2 linked regions of the Prochlorococcus marinus XMU1404 genome follow. The protein of the gene in region 1 interacts with the protein of each later gene in a pairwise test. Links are inferred from orthologs where the notes say so. Each region holds a gene or a part of one and is shown on either strand. Other genes may lie near its edges.

Evidence for each region.
Region 2: the proteins of rpe (region 1) and eno interact in binary tests that used the Escherichia coli proteins (3 or more experiments, as listed by UniProt). The link is inferred for Prochlorococcus marinus XMU1404 from one-to-one orthologs.

The regions. Positions count from the first base shown.
Region 1 is NZ_JAAORE010000002.1:107,675-115,540, forward strand. What follows is about bases 4,922-7,837. They hold rpe (ribulose-phosphate 3-epimerase), read right to left. Parts: upstream 6,801-7,837; coding sequence 6,042-6,800; downstream 4,922-6,041. Other genes in these bases: lptB (LPS export ABC transporter ATP-binding protein), read left to right, coding at 4,922-4,977; ccsB (c-type cytochrome biogenesis protein CcsB), read left to right, coding at 5,090-6,019; glpX (class II fructose-bisphosphatase), read left to right, coding at 6,989-7,837. Outside these bases: chlP (geranylgeranyl reductase), read right to left, coding at 1-1,025; HA144_RS04230 (M15 family metallopeptidase), read left to right, coding at 1,139-1,852; translational GTPase TypA, read left to right, coding at 1,978-3,774; HA144_RS04240 (DUF309 domain-containing protein), read left to right, coding at 3,786-4,154; more of lptB, read left to right, coding at 4,249-4,921; more of glpX, read left to right, coding at 7,838-7,866. UniProt on the Escherichia coli protein: Catalyzes the reversible epimerization of D-ribulose 5-phosphate to D-xylulose 5-phosphate.
Region 2 is NZ_JAAORE010000001.1:198,372-206,277, reverse strand. What follows is about bases 3,341-6,296. They hold eno (phosphopyruvate hydratase), read right to left. Parts: upstream 5,487-6,296; coding sequence 4,194-5,486; downstream 3,341-4,193. Other genes in these bases: HA144_RS01080 (ATP-dependent Clp protease ATP-binding subunit), read left to right, coding at 5,747-6,296; HA144_RS01090 (ABC1 kinase family protein), read left to right, coding at 3,341-4,190. Also shown: HA144_RS01110 (sodium-dependent bicarbonate transport family permease), read left to right, coding at 1-693; HA144_RS01105 (P-II family nitrogen regulator), read left to right, coding at 696-977; HA144_RS01100 (NAD(P)/FAD-dependent oxidoreductase), read right to left, coding at 1,000-1,956; HA144_RS01095 (hypothetical protein), read left to right, coding at 2,209-2,526; more of HA144_RS01090, read left to right, coding at 2,523-3,340; more of HA144_RS01080, read left to right, coding at 6,297-7,906. UniProt on the Escherichia coli protein: Catalyzes the reversible conversion of 2-phosphoglycerate (2-PG) into phosphoenolpyruvate (PEP). It is essential for the degradation of carbohydrates via glycolysis.

The sequences.
Region 1 (7,866 bases):
TTATAAGTTGTGCCATATTTTTTATCCCATTTTTTAAGATAGTTTTTTAAATCTTTTTCTGATGGAATTACTTGACCATTTTTTGATGCCTCAACAATTTCTTCAGCACACATTCTCCCGCTTTTTGCTGCAAAATAAATACCCTCCCCAGAACTCTTGGTGACATAACCTGCTGCATCACCAACCAAAGCCATCCTCCCAACAACTCTTCTGGGTCTTGGATGCTCAGGGATAGGATGTGCCTCTACCTTTATTACTTCACCATTGACAAGTCTTTTCTTTGCCCTATTTCTTACTCCCTCTTGAAGTCCTTTAATTAATGACTGATTCTTTTGCATGGTTCCAGTACCCACTGCAACATGATCATATTTAGGAAATACCCACCCATAAAAATCTGGAGAAACATCAGTGCCTACATACATTTCAGCAAGATCTTCGTAGTAACTCATTTCTTCTTTAGGAAGTTTAATTCTCTCCTGAAATGCAATAGCAACTTTATAATCCCCTGCATCCATCGCTTTTGCTACTCTACTATTGGCTCCATCAGCTCCGATTAGAAGGTCAACAGTAAGCTCCTTAAGCTCTCCTTTTTTGTCTCCATTGGTAAAATCTGAATAGGAGAGTTTATAAGGACCTTGATTATTATTACCAGTTTCAATAGAAGTAACTAATCCATTTATTAGTGTTGCTCCAAGATCTGATGCTCTATTCCGCATGAAAGCATCCATAACTTCCCTTCTACACATCCCAATAAACTCATTATCGCTTTTCCCATAAACTTTATCTAGGCTTATGTCTACCTCTCTATTTGATGGAGATATCATTCTCATATGCCTTACTTTTCTATCAATAATTGACTCAGGTAAATCAAATTCTTCTACCATGCAGAGAGGGATAGCTCCTCCACATGGTTTAGCATTATCTAATTTTCTCTCGAAGAGCCAAGTTTTTATCCCAGCTTTAGCAAGTATTTCTGCAGCACATGAACCACTTGGACCTCCTCCAATAATAGCTACCCTCAACATATGAAAAAAAAATAATACTGTATATAAAAACTACATCTTTTTTGCTTATAAAAGTGCATTTCTTAAAATAATAGTTAATATCGAAATATGTTTTCAAGATTCACCTCTAAATATTGGAACAAAACAAAGATTTAAATCAAATTGATATACCTCTAGCTAAACGAACCCATTTAAATAATCCCAACTCTATTTTATTAAAAAAATCATTAATATTTTCTCCATTTCTTTTTCTACTTTTTTCTATCTTTACATTGCGATTAATTAGAAATATAGAAATTGGATCTCTTGGTGATCTCAATTTTCAGGCACAGATAAATCACGACCATAGAATTTTAGGTCATTTACCCTATGCCGAAATTCCTAAGGAGAAATTAGTTTTAATTGCTCCCAATATTGAAGTTCATATCGATATGCGTGATTCTTTATTAAAGATGAGAGACGAAGCAAAAAACGATGGTATATATTTAGTTTTCTTGAGTGGCTATAGATCAATAAGTTTGCAAAAAGAAATCTTCTATTCTCTTAAATCTTTTAGAAACCAAGAAGCCGCAGAAAGAGCTAGAGTTTCAGCTCCCCCAGGATATTCTGAACATAGTACTGGTTTTGCAATTGATATTGGTGATGCTACACAAAGAGAAACAGACTTTGAGACCGAATTCGAAAATACTGATGCTTTTAGATGGTTAAAAAAGAATGCAGCTAAATTTCACTTTAAGTTATCATTCAACAAAAATAATAAATATATAGATTATGAACCTTGGCATTGGAGATATGAGGGATCAATTGAAGCTTTAAAAGTTTTTGAAAGTTCAAATAGAGAATTGTGATCAGTTCACTTTCTAAATTATTCAATATAAATATTTTTTCTAAGTCTTAAAAAGAAAATTCTCATAATAAGCATTCTTTGAGTTAGCCTTGATAAAGTCATCTTCTTTTTATATAGATTTTATAAATGTCATCTTCGATAAAAGAAATTAGGAATGTTGCAATTATTGCCCACGTCGATCATGGGAAGACAACTCTTGTGGATGCATTGTTATCTCAATCAGGAATTTTTAGAGACAATGAAGTGATTCCTACATGCGTAATGGATTCGAACGATCTTGAAAGAGAAAGAGGAATTACTATACTCTCAAAAAATACTGCAGTTAACTATAAAGACACAAGAATAAATATTATAGATACACCAGGACACGCAGATTTTGGAGGAGAAGTCGAGAGGGTTCTGGGAATGGTTGATGGCTGTTTGCTTATTGTTGATGCAAATGAGGGACCGATGCCTCAAACAAGATTTGTTTTAAAAAAAGCATTAGAAAAAGGACTAAGGCCGATAGTCTTTGTTAATAAAATTGATAGACCTAGAGTAGTACCTGAAATAGCAATTGATAAGGTCCTTGATTTGTTTTTAGAATTAGGAGCCGATGATGATCAATGCGATTTCCCTTATCTTTTTGGGAGTGGCCTATCTGGTTTCGCAAAAGAGGAAATGGAATCTGATAGTGACAATATGATGCCTCTCTTTGAAGCTATTATTAGACATGTACCGCCTCCAGTGGGCGACTCAAATAAGCCTCTTCAGCTACAAATCACTACTTTAGATTATTCTGATTTTTTAGGTAGAATTGTAATTGGAAAAATTCATAATGGAACTATAAAAAATGGTCAGCAAGCTAGTTTAATTAAAGAAGATGGAAAAAATATCAAAGGAAAAGTTAGTAAGCTATTAGGATTTGAGGGATTGCAAAGGATTGATATAAATGAAGCATTCGCAGGTGATATTGTTGCAGTTTCCGGTTTTGATGACGTCAATATAGGTGAGACCATAGCATGCCCCGATTCCCCTCATCCACTTCCATTAATCAAAGTTGATGAGCCTACTTTAAATATGACTTTTGTTGTCAATGATTCGCCATTTGCAGGGAAAGAAGGAAAATTTGTTACTAGCAGACAATTAAAAAACAGATTGGAGAGAGAACTTTTAACAAATGTTGCCCTTAGGGTCGAAGAAACTGATTCTCCTGACAGATTCTCGGTTTCAGGTAGAGGAGAATTACACTTGGGGATTTTGATTGAAACTATGAGGCGAGAGGGGTTTGAGTTTCAAATATCGCAACCTCAAGTAATTTTTAGAGAAATTGATAATGTTGAATGTGAGCCTATAGAGACTTTGGTTTTAGATGTGCCTGAAGTATCTGTTGGATCATGTATAGAGAAACTTGGCTCTCGAAAGGCAGAGATGAAAAACATGCAGACGAGTTCAGATGGGAGAACTCAATTAGAATTTCTTGTGCCATCAAGGGGACTAATTGGATTTCGTGGTGAATTTGTTCGGATAACTAGAGGTGAAGGTATCATGAGTCACTCTTTTTATGAATATAAACCTAAAACAGGAGACTTTGAAACTAGGAGAAATGGAGTTCTTATAGCTTTTGAGGAAGGTGTGGCCACATTTTATGCATTAAAAAATGCTGAAGATAGAGGAGTTTATTTTATTAAACCAGGAGTTAAAGTTTATAAGGGAATGATAATTGGAGAGAATAATCGACCTCAAGATCTTGAGTTAAATATATGTAAAACTAAACAGTTGACTAATATGAGGTCTGCAGGGGCAGAAGAACTTGATACTTTACAATCACCAGTTGATATTACTCTTGAAAGAGCACTTGAATATATTGGCCCAGATGAAATGTTAGAAGTGACACCGGATTCAATAAGGATGAGAAAAATAAATAAGAAGAAAAAATATTAATATTTAATTTCATGGATGAAGAAAGTAAAGAATGTTTTAAAGATTCCCTTCATACGGCTTTAAATCTTTTTAATAATCATAAATGGTATGAGGCTCATGATGCTTTTGAAGAAATTTGGAATTTTGTTGATGGTGATGAAAGACAAGTCATCCAAGGGATTCTACAGGTATCTGTCTCACAGTTTCACTTAAGTAAAGGTAATTTAAATGGAGCTACTATTTTGCTTGGAGAAGGTTTGGGGAGAATAAAAACTAGAACCAAGATCAATTTAGGTATTGATCTTGAATCTTTCTGCCGATGTTTGGAAGATTTATTGTGGAAATTACAATATAAAGTGAATTTAAATGAGAACGATAAGCCTTTTCTGAAACCTCTTTGATTAAAATGTACATCTTTACCCTTAAATTAAATTATTTTTTTCTATTTCTTTATTTTTTTCAAGAAAATAAAATAATTAATCTTTTTCCAGGAAGATGAACTTAAAAATTCAAAATGTATCCCTTTCGATTAAGGGTAGATTAATAGTAAATGATGTTTCCATAACAGTAAATCCTGGAGAAGTTGTAGGTTTGATGGGACCTAATGGCGCAGGGAAAACTACCACTTTTAATCTTGCAGTTGGAAATATAAAACCAGATAAAGGTAAAGTTTTAATGAATGGTAGAAATATAACCAATCTTCCACTCCCAATAAGATCAAGACTTGGTTTGGGTTATTTAACTCAGGAGGCGAGTATTTTTAGAGATTTAACTGTAAAGGACAATATAGATTTAGCTTTACAGAATTCATCTTATAGTCGAGCGGCGGTAAGAAATAGAAGAGAACAATTAATTAATGAATTTAATTTGAATAATTTTGTAGATAATTATGGTTATCAACTTTCAGGAGGAGAGAGGAGGAGATGTGAAATAGCTAGAGCACTCTCTGTGGGTAGAAAAGGGCCAAAATATTTATTATTGGATGAACCATTTGCTGGTATCGATCCTCTAGCTGTTAATGATCTAAAGAGTTTAATTCTTAAATTAAGTAATAGCGGGGTAGGTATTCTTATTACAGACCATAATGTGAGAGAGACACTTCTGATTACAAAAAAGTCTTATGTATTAAGTGAAGGAAAAATTTTATCTTATGGATCATCAAGTGAATTAGCAGATAACTCAATAGTTAAAAAGTATTATCTCGGAGATAATTTCAAACTTTGAAATACCTCAAAAATAAATTAAAACTTAATTATTAAATATTTACTCATATAAGTATGTTTTAAATTATTATTTGATTGTTATTGAATTTTAAAACAGGCTTAAACTTCTTGAAATGATATTAAATAATCTTTTTAAAAATATAATTTATGACCCGGTTTCAGTGTTAGGTATTCTGGTTTTTTATATTTTATTAATTAACCTACCAATATCTTTGGGTGCAGTTTTCAAAAAAAAGTCTTCTTTTACTGTACGATTTCTTACTATCCTAGTGAATTTATTCATAACGCTACAATTACTTTTTAGGTGGATAATTTCTGGGCATTTCCCAATAAGTAATTTGTATGAATCTCTTTATTTCCTTACTTGGGGGATAATAATTGGACAACTATTGATTGAGAGGGAATACCAATCTCCAATAATTCCCTCAATTGCTATACCCATTGAGTTGCTGACTGTGTCTTTTGCTTGTTTTGTTTTGCCTGAAGATTTGAAATTATCATCCAACTTGGTTCCAGCTTTAAGATCTAGTTGGTTAATAATGCATGTAAGTGTCGTAATGCTTAGTTATGCGGCATTAATAATGGGTTCTTTACTTTCAGCTTCTGTTTTGTTCATTAATAGTAAAAAGCCTCTTCAAATAAGAAGTAGTTCTATAGGGATAGGAGGATTCAAAATTTCTAATAACTATCCTTTAACTGAATTAGTTGATCCTATTGAATTTTCTCATTCAGAAGAATTAGATACATTAAGTTATCGTTCTATATTGATAGGTTTTGTCCTGTTAACTCTAGGTTTAATTTCTGGTGCGGTTTGGGCTAATGAGGCATGGGGCACATGGTGGAGTTGGGATCCAAAAGAAACATGGGCATTTATTTCATGGTTGTTTTATGCTGCTTATTTGCATATGAGAATAAGTAAAGGTTGGCAAGGAAGAAGGCCAGCATTATTAGCCACTACTGGCTTCTTAGTCGTTTTAGTATGTTATTTAGGAGTTAATTTTTTAGGTATAGGGTTGCATAGTTATGGCTGGATATTTGGGTAATTTGTTAATCTCGCAGAATATCTTATTGAGGTTCTGAAAGCACCTTCCCGTTCTGTGCTTCTTGTGCAACTTTTCTCAAGTCATCACATCCCTCTTTTAATGTTGGGTAAGCAAACATTCCACTGCCTGCAATAAAACAATTAGCACCAGCATCTGCACATTGTGAAATTGTCCAATTTGCTTTTATACCTCCATCAACTTCAATGTCGACATTTAGGTTTTTTTCGATAATAAAGTTTCTTATTTCTCTGATTTTACTAAGCATTGTTGGTATATAAGCTTGCCCACCAAAACCTGGATTAACTGTCATTACTAAAACATGATCAACCATATCCATTATGTTTTTAATCATCTCAAATGGAGTATGAGGATTTAATGCAACAGAAGGAGATCCTCCTAGGTCTCTTATTCTTCCAAGAACTCTATGTAAATGAATATTTGCTTCGGCATGAGCTATTACTACTCCTGGTTCACCATTTGCTCCTTTAGTAGCGTTTACATACGATTCAAGCATGGTTTCACAATTGTATTGACTTACCATTAATTGAGTTTCAAAAGGAACATTACAATATTTCCTGCATGCAGCAATCATTTCAGGACCGAAAGTAAGATTTGGCACGAAATTTCCATCCATTACATCAAATTGAATTCTATCCACCCCAGCTTTCTCAAGATCTTTCACACATGCCCCCATATTTGCCCAATCTGCAGGTAAAACAGAAGGAATTATTTGAATTGGTCTATTAACACCAGCTAAATTTTTTTGATTTGACTCAGTCATTTAATTTTTAAAATATTTAATAAAGATACTATATTTAGTTGTTTATTCCTAATTTCAAGTCATGGCCTGATAAAGTAACAGCTGTAAAGAGTTAAAAAAAGCTTACTAGCATAATAATTCTCAAAAAAAATGTCATTTTTTATGAGATCATACTCTAAACCTTTTAGAAAATCCTCAAAAATTTAATTGTGAATCAAACATTAATTCAAGAAATTCTCGAAGTCGTCGAGCAAGCAGCTATTGCCTCAGCAAAACTTACAGGACTTGGTCAAAAAGATGAAGCTGATGCTGCAGCTGTCGAAGCAATGCGATTGCGAATGGGCAAAATTGAAATGAAAGGGAAAATTGTTATTGGTGAAGGTGAAAGAGATGAAGCACCAATGCTTTATATAGGTGAAGAGGTGGGAAGTGGAAGTGGACCAGGGGTTGATTTTGCAGTAGATCCTTGTGAAGGAACTAACCTTTGCGCAAATAATCAAAGAGGTTCTATGGCAGTTTTAGCTGCCTCTGATACTGGCGGTCTTTTTAATGCTCCTGATTTTTATATGAACAAATTAGCAGCCCCCCCCGCTGCAAAAGGGAAAGTAGACATTAGAAATTCTGCAACTGAAAACTTGAATATACTTAGTGATTGTTTAGATCTTTCTATAGATGAACTTACTGTAGTTGTTATGGATAGAACCAGGCATAAAGATTTAATTAAAGAGATTCGAGGGTGTGGTGCAAAAGTACAACCAATCTCTGATGGTGATGTTCAAGCCGCTATTGCATGTGGTTTCGCAGGGACTGGAACACATTGCTTGATGGGTATAGGAGCTGCTCCAGAAGGTGTTATCTCCGCGGCTGCAATGAGAGCTCTAGGGGGCCACTTTCAAGGACAACTAGTTTATGATCCAGCAATTGCTCAAACTTCTGAATGGGCTGATTACACAAAAGAAGGAAATATAAAACGCCTTAATGAAATGGGTATAACCGATATAGATAAAATCTATGAAGCTAACGAATTGGCCTCAGGAGAAAATGTTGTTTTTGCTGGTAGTGGAATAACTGATGGATTATTATTTAA
Region 2 (7,906 bases), on another replicon or contig:
GCATATGGTTCAATAAGCGCAGTTACATTTATTTCTGCAGAAAGTTTTTTAGAAAGTCAAAAAATAGCTTTTGATGGGTTTATGGTTGGCGCCTTAGCTTTAATGGAATCACCTGCAATAATTGTTGGATTATTACTAGTAAAATTTGCAGCTCCAAAAAATAGACCAAAATCAAGAAAAATGCATCTAAGCGCAATATTACATGAATCCCTTTTGAATGGATCTGTTTATTTATTACTTTCAAGCTTAATTGTGGGATTTCTGACTGCTTCCAGTAATCCCTCTGGTATTACAAAAATGGAGCCATTTACTGGTCAATTATTCTATGGAGCAGAATGCTTCTTCCTATTAGATATGGGAATAGTCGCTGCTCAAAGATTACCTAGGCTGAAAAATGCAGGTTCGTTCTTGATTGGCTTTGCAATTTTCATGCCTCTATTTAATGCATTTATAGGTGTTTTTGTTGCAAGATTTTTATCATTAGGACCTGGCAACGCACTTTTATTTGTGGTTTTATGTGCAAGCGCCTCTTATTTAGCAGTTCCTGCAGCTATGAGGATGACAGTTCCAGAAGCTAAATCTAGTTATTATATTTCAACAACACTAGGTCTAACTTTTCCATTCAATATAGTTCTTGGCATTCCCATATACATGAGTTTAGTAAATACCATTATCCCACTTTCCCCTTTATAAAAATGAAAAGATTAGACCTAATTTTTAGTGAAAGAGAACTTGATGCAATCATTAAAACTTTAGAAAAAGCAAATGTTCCCGGATATACAGTTATGAAACACGCCACAGGCAGAGGGCCTGAAAGAGTTGTTACTGAAGATATGGAATTTACAGGATTAGGAGCAAATGCTCATGTAATTGTTTTTTGTGAGCAAGAAATAATAGATAAAATGAGAGATAACATCAGGGACGATTTAAGCTACTACGGAGGAGTCGCTTATATTTCTGAAGCAACACCCCTTTAAATTAAGGAAGAAATATTTATTTTTAAGAATGAATCCAATCGACTCTTATATTTTTTCTACTATTTAGATATCTATCAATTGACATTGCAGCTATACATCCATCAGAAGCCGCAACTACGGCTTGCTTGAATGGTGTATTTCTTATATCTCCAATAGCCCATACTCCATCAGAGTTAGTAGACATAAAGTCATCCACAATAACTCCTCCGTCTTCTTTTAAAGCAATTTGATCCCCTAAAAAATCAGTAATAGGCTTTGAACCGCTCATATAGACAAAGACTCCATCTAAATTTAAGTTGATAGGATTTTCTTCTTGTTTATTTTTTACAACAACCCCATTCACGCCCATATCATCACCTAATATTTCCAATAATCTTGTTCTACTCCAATGTTTTATATTTGAATTATCCATCAATTCCATCGCTTCTTCATTGTCTGATTTAGGATCACTTGATGTAATCCAATGCACAGTTGATGCAAATTTAGTTAAAACAGTTGCCTCTTCAATTGCCTCCTTGTTCACTCCAACAACGGCGACTTCTCTATTTTTATAAAAAGCCCCATCACATGTAGCGCAATAACTTACTCCTTTGCCAAGATAATCAGATTCACCCTTAAATGAAGCAGGCCTACCCATGGCTCCACTTGCAAGTACAAGTGCTTTAGCTTTGAAAGTGCCTTCTGGTGTATAAACCATTTTCCATTCTCCACTAGCGTCTATTCCAAAAACTTGTGCTCTTCTATAGTCTGTTCCGTATTGCACAGCCTGTTCTCTCATTAGGGTAAGTAATTTATCCCCACTTATATCAACAGGAACACCGGGGTAATTAGCTATTTGATGAGTTATCGCTAAGGCGCCAACAGATGGATTTTTATCTAAAATTACTGTCTTTAAGTTTGAACGAGATGTATAAAGTGCGCAAGTACATCCGGCAGGACCTCCTCCGATAATAACTACATCTGACTCAATGATTTCCAATTTAATAAAACTCCTTTTAATAGCTAATTAGATGAGTTCTTGGTTAGAAGATATCTTTAATGTAAATACCTAACCTTCATATAGATATAAGTTAAAAGAAAAAAAAGAAAAAAGCATAATATAGAAACAAACTTACATAGGAAAATATAAAAAATTAATTATCAAAATGATCAGTTACGTGAAATGTTCTGTATTGATCTATTATTAGGTCATATAGAAAAAATCAATTGCCGTAGAAACATTATATTTTTCATGACCAACTCTGATTACCTTTTAAAAGCTGCTATTAAGAAATTAACCGAAAAATTAAACGAGATATTATTTGAAAAAATTGAAGAAGCAACAAATATTGCTCAGGATGCTCCAGAAATTCTTAAAAAAGAATTTGATAGCTTGAAAGAATCCATAATCGAAGAAGCCTCAAGAATGGAGAAAGCCGAAAATATTCAAGAAAATGAGTCCACAAATTCTTCTAAAGATTCCAAAATAAAAAAAGCTTTAAATGAAATTGAAGGTATCCATAAGCAAATTGATCTCATTAATAAAAAGATAAATAATCAAATTAAATGAGTTATCACATTCTTCGTTATCTTTTAAAAAAATTGAAGAGGGCCTTTCTTATTTGGATAACTCTGATTTTGCTTTTAATAAATTTATGGATAGATAATATTAGATTTACAATTTTTCAAACTAAGAGCAATGAAAAAAGTAAGGTCCAAATTAAAAGAGCTAGGTGGTTTACTAATCAATTAATAAAGCTTGGTTCAGCATTTATTAAAATTGGGCAACTATTATCAGCGAGACCTGATTTAATTCCTAATACATGGATACAGGAATTGTCTAAATTGCAGGATCAAGTTCCTAATTTTTCATTTGCCCAAGTTGAAGAAACTATTAGAGAAGAACTTGGATCTAAGTTTAATGAAATAGATGAAATAATAATTGATCCGGTTGGATCAGCTTCACTTGCTCAGGTTCATAAGGCAACTTTAAAAGATGGTAAGAAAGTAGCATTTAAAGTCCAAAGACCCAATTTAAAAGAATTGTTTATTATCGATTTAGGCATAATGCAGCAAATAGCAGGTTTGTTGCAGAAAAATAAGAATTGGAGTCGAGGTAGAAACTGGGTTGAGATTGCTAAAGAGTGTAGGAAAGTTCTCATTAAGGAACTTGATTTTAATTGTGAAGCACAATATGCAGCAAGATTTAGACAGCAATTTCTTGATGATGAAAACATTGTAGTTCCTGAAGTAATTTGGGATATGAGCAGTGAAAAAGTACTTTGTTTAAGTTATCTAGAAGGAACAAAAATAAGCGACTTAGAAAAATTACAAACACAAGAAATTGATTTACCAAAAATTGCAGAAATAGGTGCAATAAGCTATTTAAAACAATTAGTAAATTACGGTTTTTTTCATGCAGACCCTCATCCAGGGAATCTAGCAGTTTCAAATGAAGGTAAATTGATTTTTTATGATTTTGGAATGATGGGCAATATCTCAAATAATCTTCAAACAAGATTAGGGGGGATGGTTAAGGCTGCTGCTTTAAGAGATGCCTCATCACTTGTTAGTCAATTACAACAAGCTGGGCTAATTTCAAAAGATATTGATGTAGGACCAGTCAGAAGATTAGTTAGATTGATGCTTAAAGAAGCCTTAACTCCACCATTTAGTCCAAATATTATTGAAAAATTATCTGGAGATTTATACGAACTTGTTTATGAAACACCATTTCAACTGCCAGTAGATTTAATCTTTGTGATGAGAGCTCTATCAACTTTTGAAGGAGTTGGTAGAATGCTTGACCCAGGGTTTAACCTTGTATCAGTGACCAAGCCTTATTTAATAGAACTTATGACTTCAAATAATCAAACTCCCAACGATTTAATTAACCAATTTGGAAAACAAGTAGGTGAACTAGGATCGAAAGCTGTTGGAATTCCAAAAAGAATAGATGAAAGTTTAGAAAGATTAGAGCAGGGCGATTTACAATTGCAAATAAGAATGGGAGAGTCTGATCGGCAATTCAAAAAAATGTTTACTGCTCAAAAAACTTTAGGCCATTCAATTCTTATAGGAAGCTTATCAATTGCATCTGCTTTACTTGTAACTAATAAACAAAATAATTTTGCATTGTTGCCACTTTTTTTTGCACTACCAATAAGTATTGATTGGATAAAATGCCAACTAAGTATGAGAAAAGGCTCACGTTTAGAAAAACTTAAGCGCTAAAAACTATATATTTTTTGGACCTAAACCTAAAGCTCCGGCAAATCTTGCTTGATTTCCTAATTCCTCTTCAATTTTTAAAAGCCTGTTGTATTTTGCAATCCTTTCACTTCTACTCAAAGAGCCTGTCTTGATCTGACCAGATCTTGTGGCGACAGATAAATCAGCAATTGTTGTATCTTCAGTCTCACCGCTTCTATGACTTATAACACTCGTGAAACCAGACATTTTAGCTAAATCAATAGCTTCCAAAGTTTCAGTTAATGTTCCAATTTGATTTACCTTTATTAGGATTGAGTTGGCAGATTTTTCCATAATCCCTTTCCTTAACCTTTCTGTATTAGTAACGAATAAATCATCACCTACAAGCTGAACTTTATTTCCTAGTTCTTTATTTAATTCTGACCAACCCTCCCAATCATCCTCCGCTAAACCATCCTCTATTGAAACTATTGGATAATTAGAAACTAATCTTGAAAGATATGAAATCATTTCAGAACTATTTAAACTTTTCCCTTCATATTTATAGATACCATCACTATAAAATTCAGTACTAGCTGCATCTAAAGCTAAAGATACCTGCTCACCAGGCTTAAATCCAGCTTTATGGATTGCTTCTAATAATAAGTCTCCTGCTTCTTCGCTTGATGACAAATTAGGCGCGAATCCACCCTCATCGCCTACCGCAGTAGATAAACCTTTTTGGTCAAGTAATGATTTTAATGAGTGAAAAATTTCAGTACCCATTCTTAATGATTCACTGAAATTATTAACTCCATGTGGGACGAGCATAAATTCCTGAAAATCAAGACTATTTGGTGCATGAGCACCACCATTTATTACATTCATCAATGGGACTGGAAGAAGATTGGATAATGGATCTCCAAGATACCTATATAGGGGAATTTCTAAAGCATTTGCTGATGCTCTGGCAGTTGCGAGACTTACTGCAAGGATTGAATTTGCTCCAAGGTTGGACTTATTAGGAGTTCCATCAATTTCAATCATTAATTTATCTACTGCAGTTTGATCTAAAGCTGACAAACCACATAACGCAGGGGATATTGTTTCATGAATTTTATTAACAGCATTCATAACACCTTTTCCCATATATTTTGAGCCACCATCTCTTAATTCATGTGCCTCATGAGCACCAGTGCTAGCTCCGCTTGGAACAATTGCTCTACCACTTGCACCACATTCCAAAAACACTTCTGCCTCTACAGTTGGATTACCTCTTGAATCAAGGACTTGCCTTGCTTCAATAGTATCAATAAGAAAATCAATAGTTTCTTTCACAATTTAATTATTACTATTTAAATCCTATTAATAGCTGAACTATTTGGCTAACATCTGAAATATATATGTTAACCAAATATAATTTCAATTTCAGAACAACTTAGATATTAGTTAAAGCTTTTATTAATTCAAAAGTCCCAGCAACCCTTGTCATAAACATATTTTTCAAATTCATCTTACAATTTAAAATTATTGGATGATTATTATTGCATATCCTATTTAGAATATTAATTAATAATCAACTATAGTTTTTATAGTTTATGAGAGAAACACTTACATCCAGTCCTGAACTTTTTAGCGATATCAGTTGGAATCTTCTTTTATTAGGGGAAGAAACCGCAAAAAAATGGGATCATAGCGAATTTAATATTGAACACATAATTCATACGTTGTTCTCATCAAGTGAATTCTTTGCTTTCATTGAAAAATTATCAATCGACCAAGATATAGTTTTAGACATAACAGAAGATTTTTTAGAAGAGACACCAACAAATGAGTCAGATATTTTTACTATCGGAGAAGATTTAGAAATTTTATTAGATAATGCGAATCAGATTAAAATTCAATGGGGATCGAAATTAATAGAAATCCCTCATTTACTAATTGCTCTTGGAAGGGATTTAAGAATTGGAAATTATGTTTTTGAAGAAGGCAATCTTTCAATGGAAAAATTAGAGGAAGAATTAAAGTTTTTTCCAAATATTAATCAATCAAAAGATTCTTTTAATTACGAGAACGTAATTGAGATTAATAATCAATCTAATTTTGAATCAAACAAAGAGACTTTAGTTAAAGATGAAAAATTTGAAAAAGCTATTGTTACATTACCCAAAAGTGAACTTCAAATTGAAACCAAAAAACAAGTTGAAAAAGATGAGAATGCTCTTTCAATTTATGGTAAAGATTTAACAGAATCAGCCAAAAAAGGCTTACTGGATCCTGTTTTAGGAAGAGAAAATGAGATCAATAATTTAATGAGGGTACTCTGCAGAAGAAACAAAAATAATCCTATACTTATTGGCAATCCTGGAGTTGGTAAAACCTCAATTGCAAAATTACTTGCGCAATTAATTGTAGACAAAAAAGTTCCTGATTCTTTAAAAGACTTAAAAATTATTTCACTTGACTTAGGTGCTTTAGTTTCTGGAACAAAATTTAGAGGCCAACTAGAGGAACGACTAAGCCTAATATTGCAGGAACTTAACAATCCAAGCCAAGGAATGATTCTATTTATTGATGAAATTCACTCAATATTGAGTTCTGACAGATCCTCTACCGACATTAGTAATATTTTAAAACCTTTACTATCTGAAGGAGAACTTAGATGTATCGGTACAACAACACCTGAGAAATTTCGTGAAACTATTGAAAAAGATCAGGCATTGAATAATTGCTTTCAAAAGATAGCAGTTAATGAACCTTCAGTAGAATTAAGCGCAACAATACTGCAAGGTATCAAAAAGAAATATGAATCACACCATGGCATAAAAATTTCTGAAGAGGCTGTAAAACATTCTGCAAAATTGGCCGACAGATACATCAGCGATAAATGTCTTCCTGATAAAGCAATAGATTTAATTGATGAAGCAGCTGCACAGTTAAAAATCGATTTTAATAATAAGCCTCAAATAATTCTCCAACTAGAAAACAAACTTCATACTATTGATGAAAAACTGAATAATTGGGAAGGAGACAATAATGAAGCTCAAGAAAAACTATCTGATATGAGAAAACAATCAGAGGAGAAATTGAACGTTCTTTTGGACAATTGGGACAATTTGAGGGAAGAAATGGAGAAATTATCTATTTTGATGAAAGAAGAAGATAAGCTAACCAAACAAATTAAAGATAAATCAAATCGCGAAATTGAAAATGATTTAGATCACTTAGAAAAGCTTGAAAAAGATTTAAGTGAAATAGAGAATAAAATACAAAAAGTTGAAGTGAACTTTAGTAAAATAAAGAAAAATAGAAATTTCCCTTTTAAATATCAAGTTGAACCTGACGATATTGCTGATGTTATCTCAAAAATCACAGGTATTCCAATTTCCAAAGTAGTTTCAAATGAACGTAAGAAATTAGTCAATCTTGAAACAGAACTAAGTGAAAAAGTTATTGGACAAGAAAAAGCTATTGAAACTGTCTCTGCTGCGATTAGAAGAGCTCGCGTTGGCATGAAAAGTCCTAAAAGACCTATTGGATCTTTTTTATTTATGGGTCCTACAGGTGTTGGCAAAACAGAATTAGCAAAATCTCTTGCTACAGCTTTATTTGATGAAGAAGACGCACTTTTAAGATTAGATATGAGTGAATATATGGAGAAAAACGCCGTAGCAAGACTTTTGGGAGCTCCTCCAGGTTATATTGGTTATGAAGAGGGTGGTCAATTAACTGAAGCTGTAAGACGTAAACCCTATTCA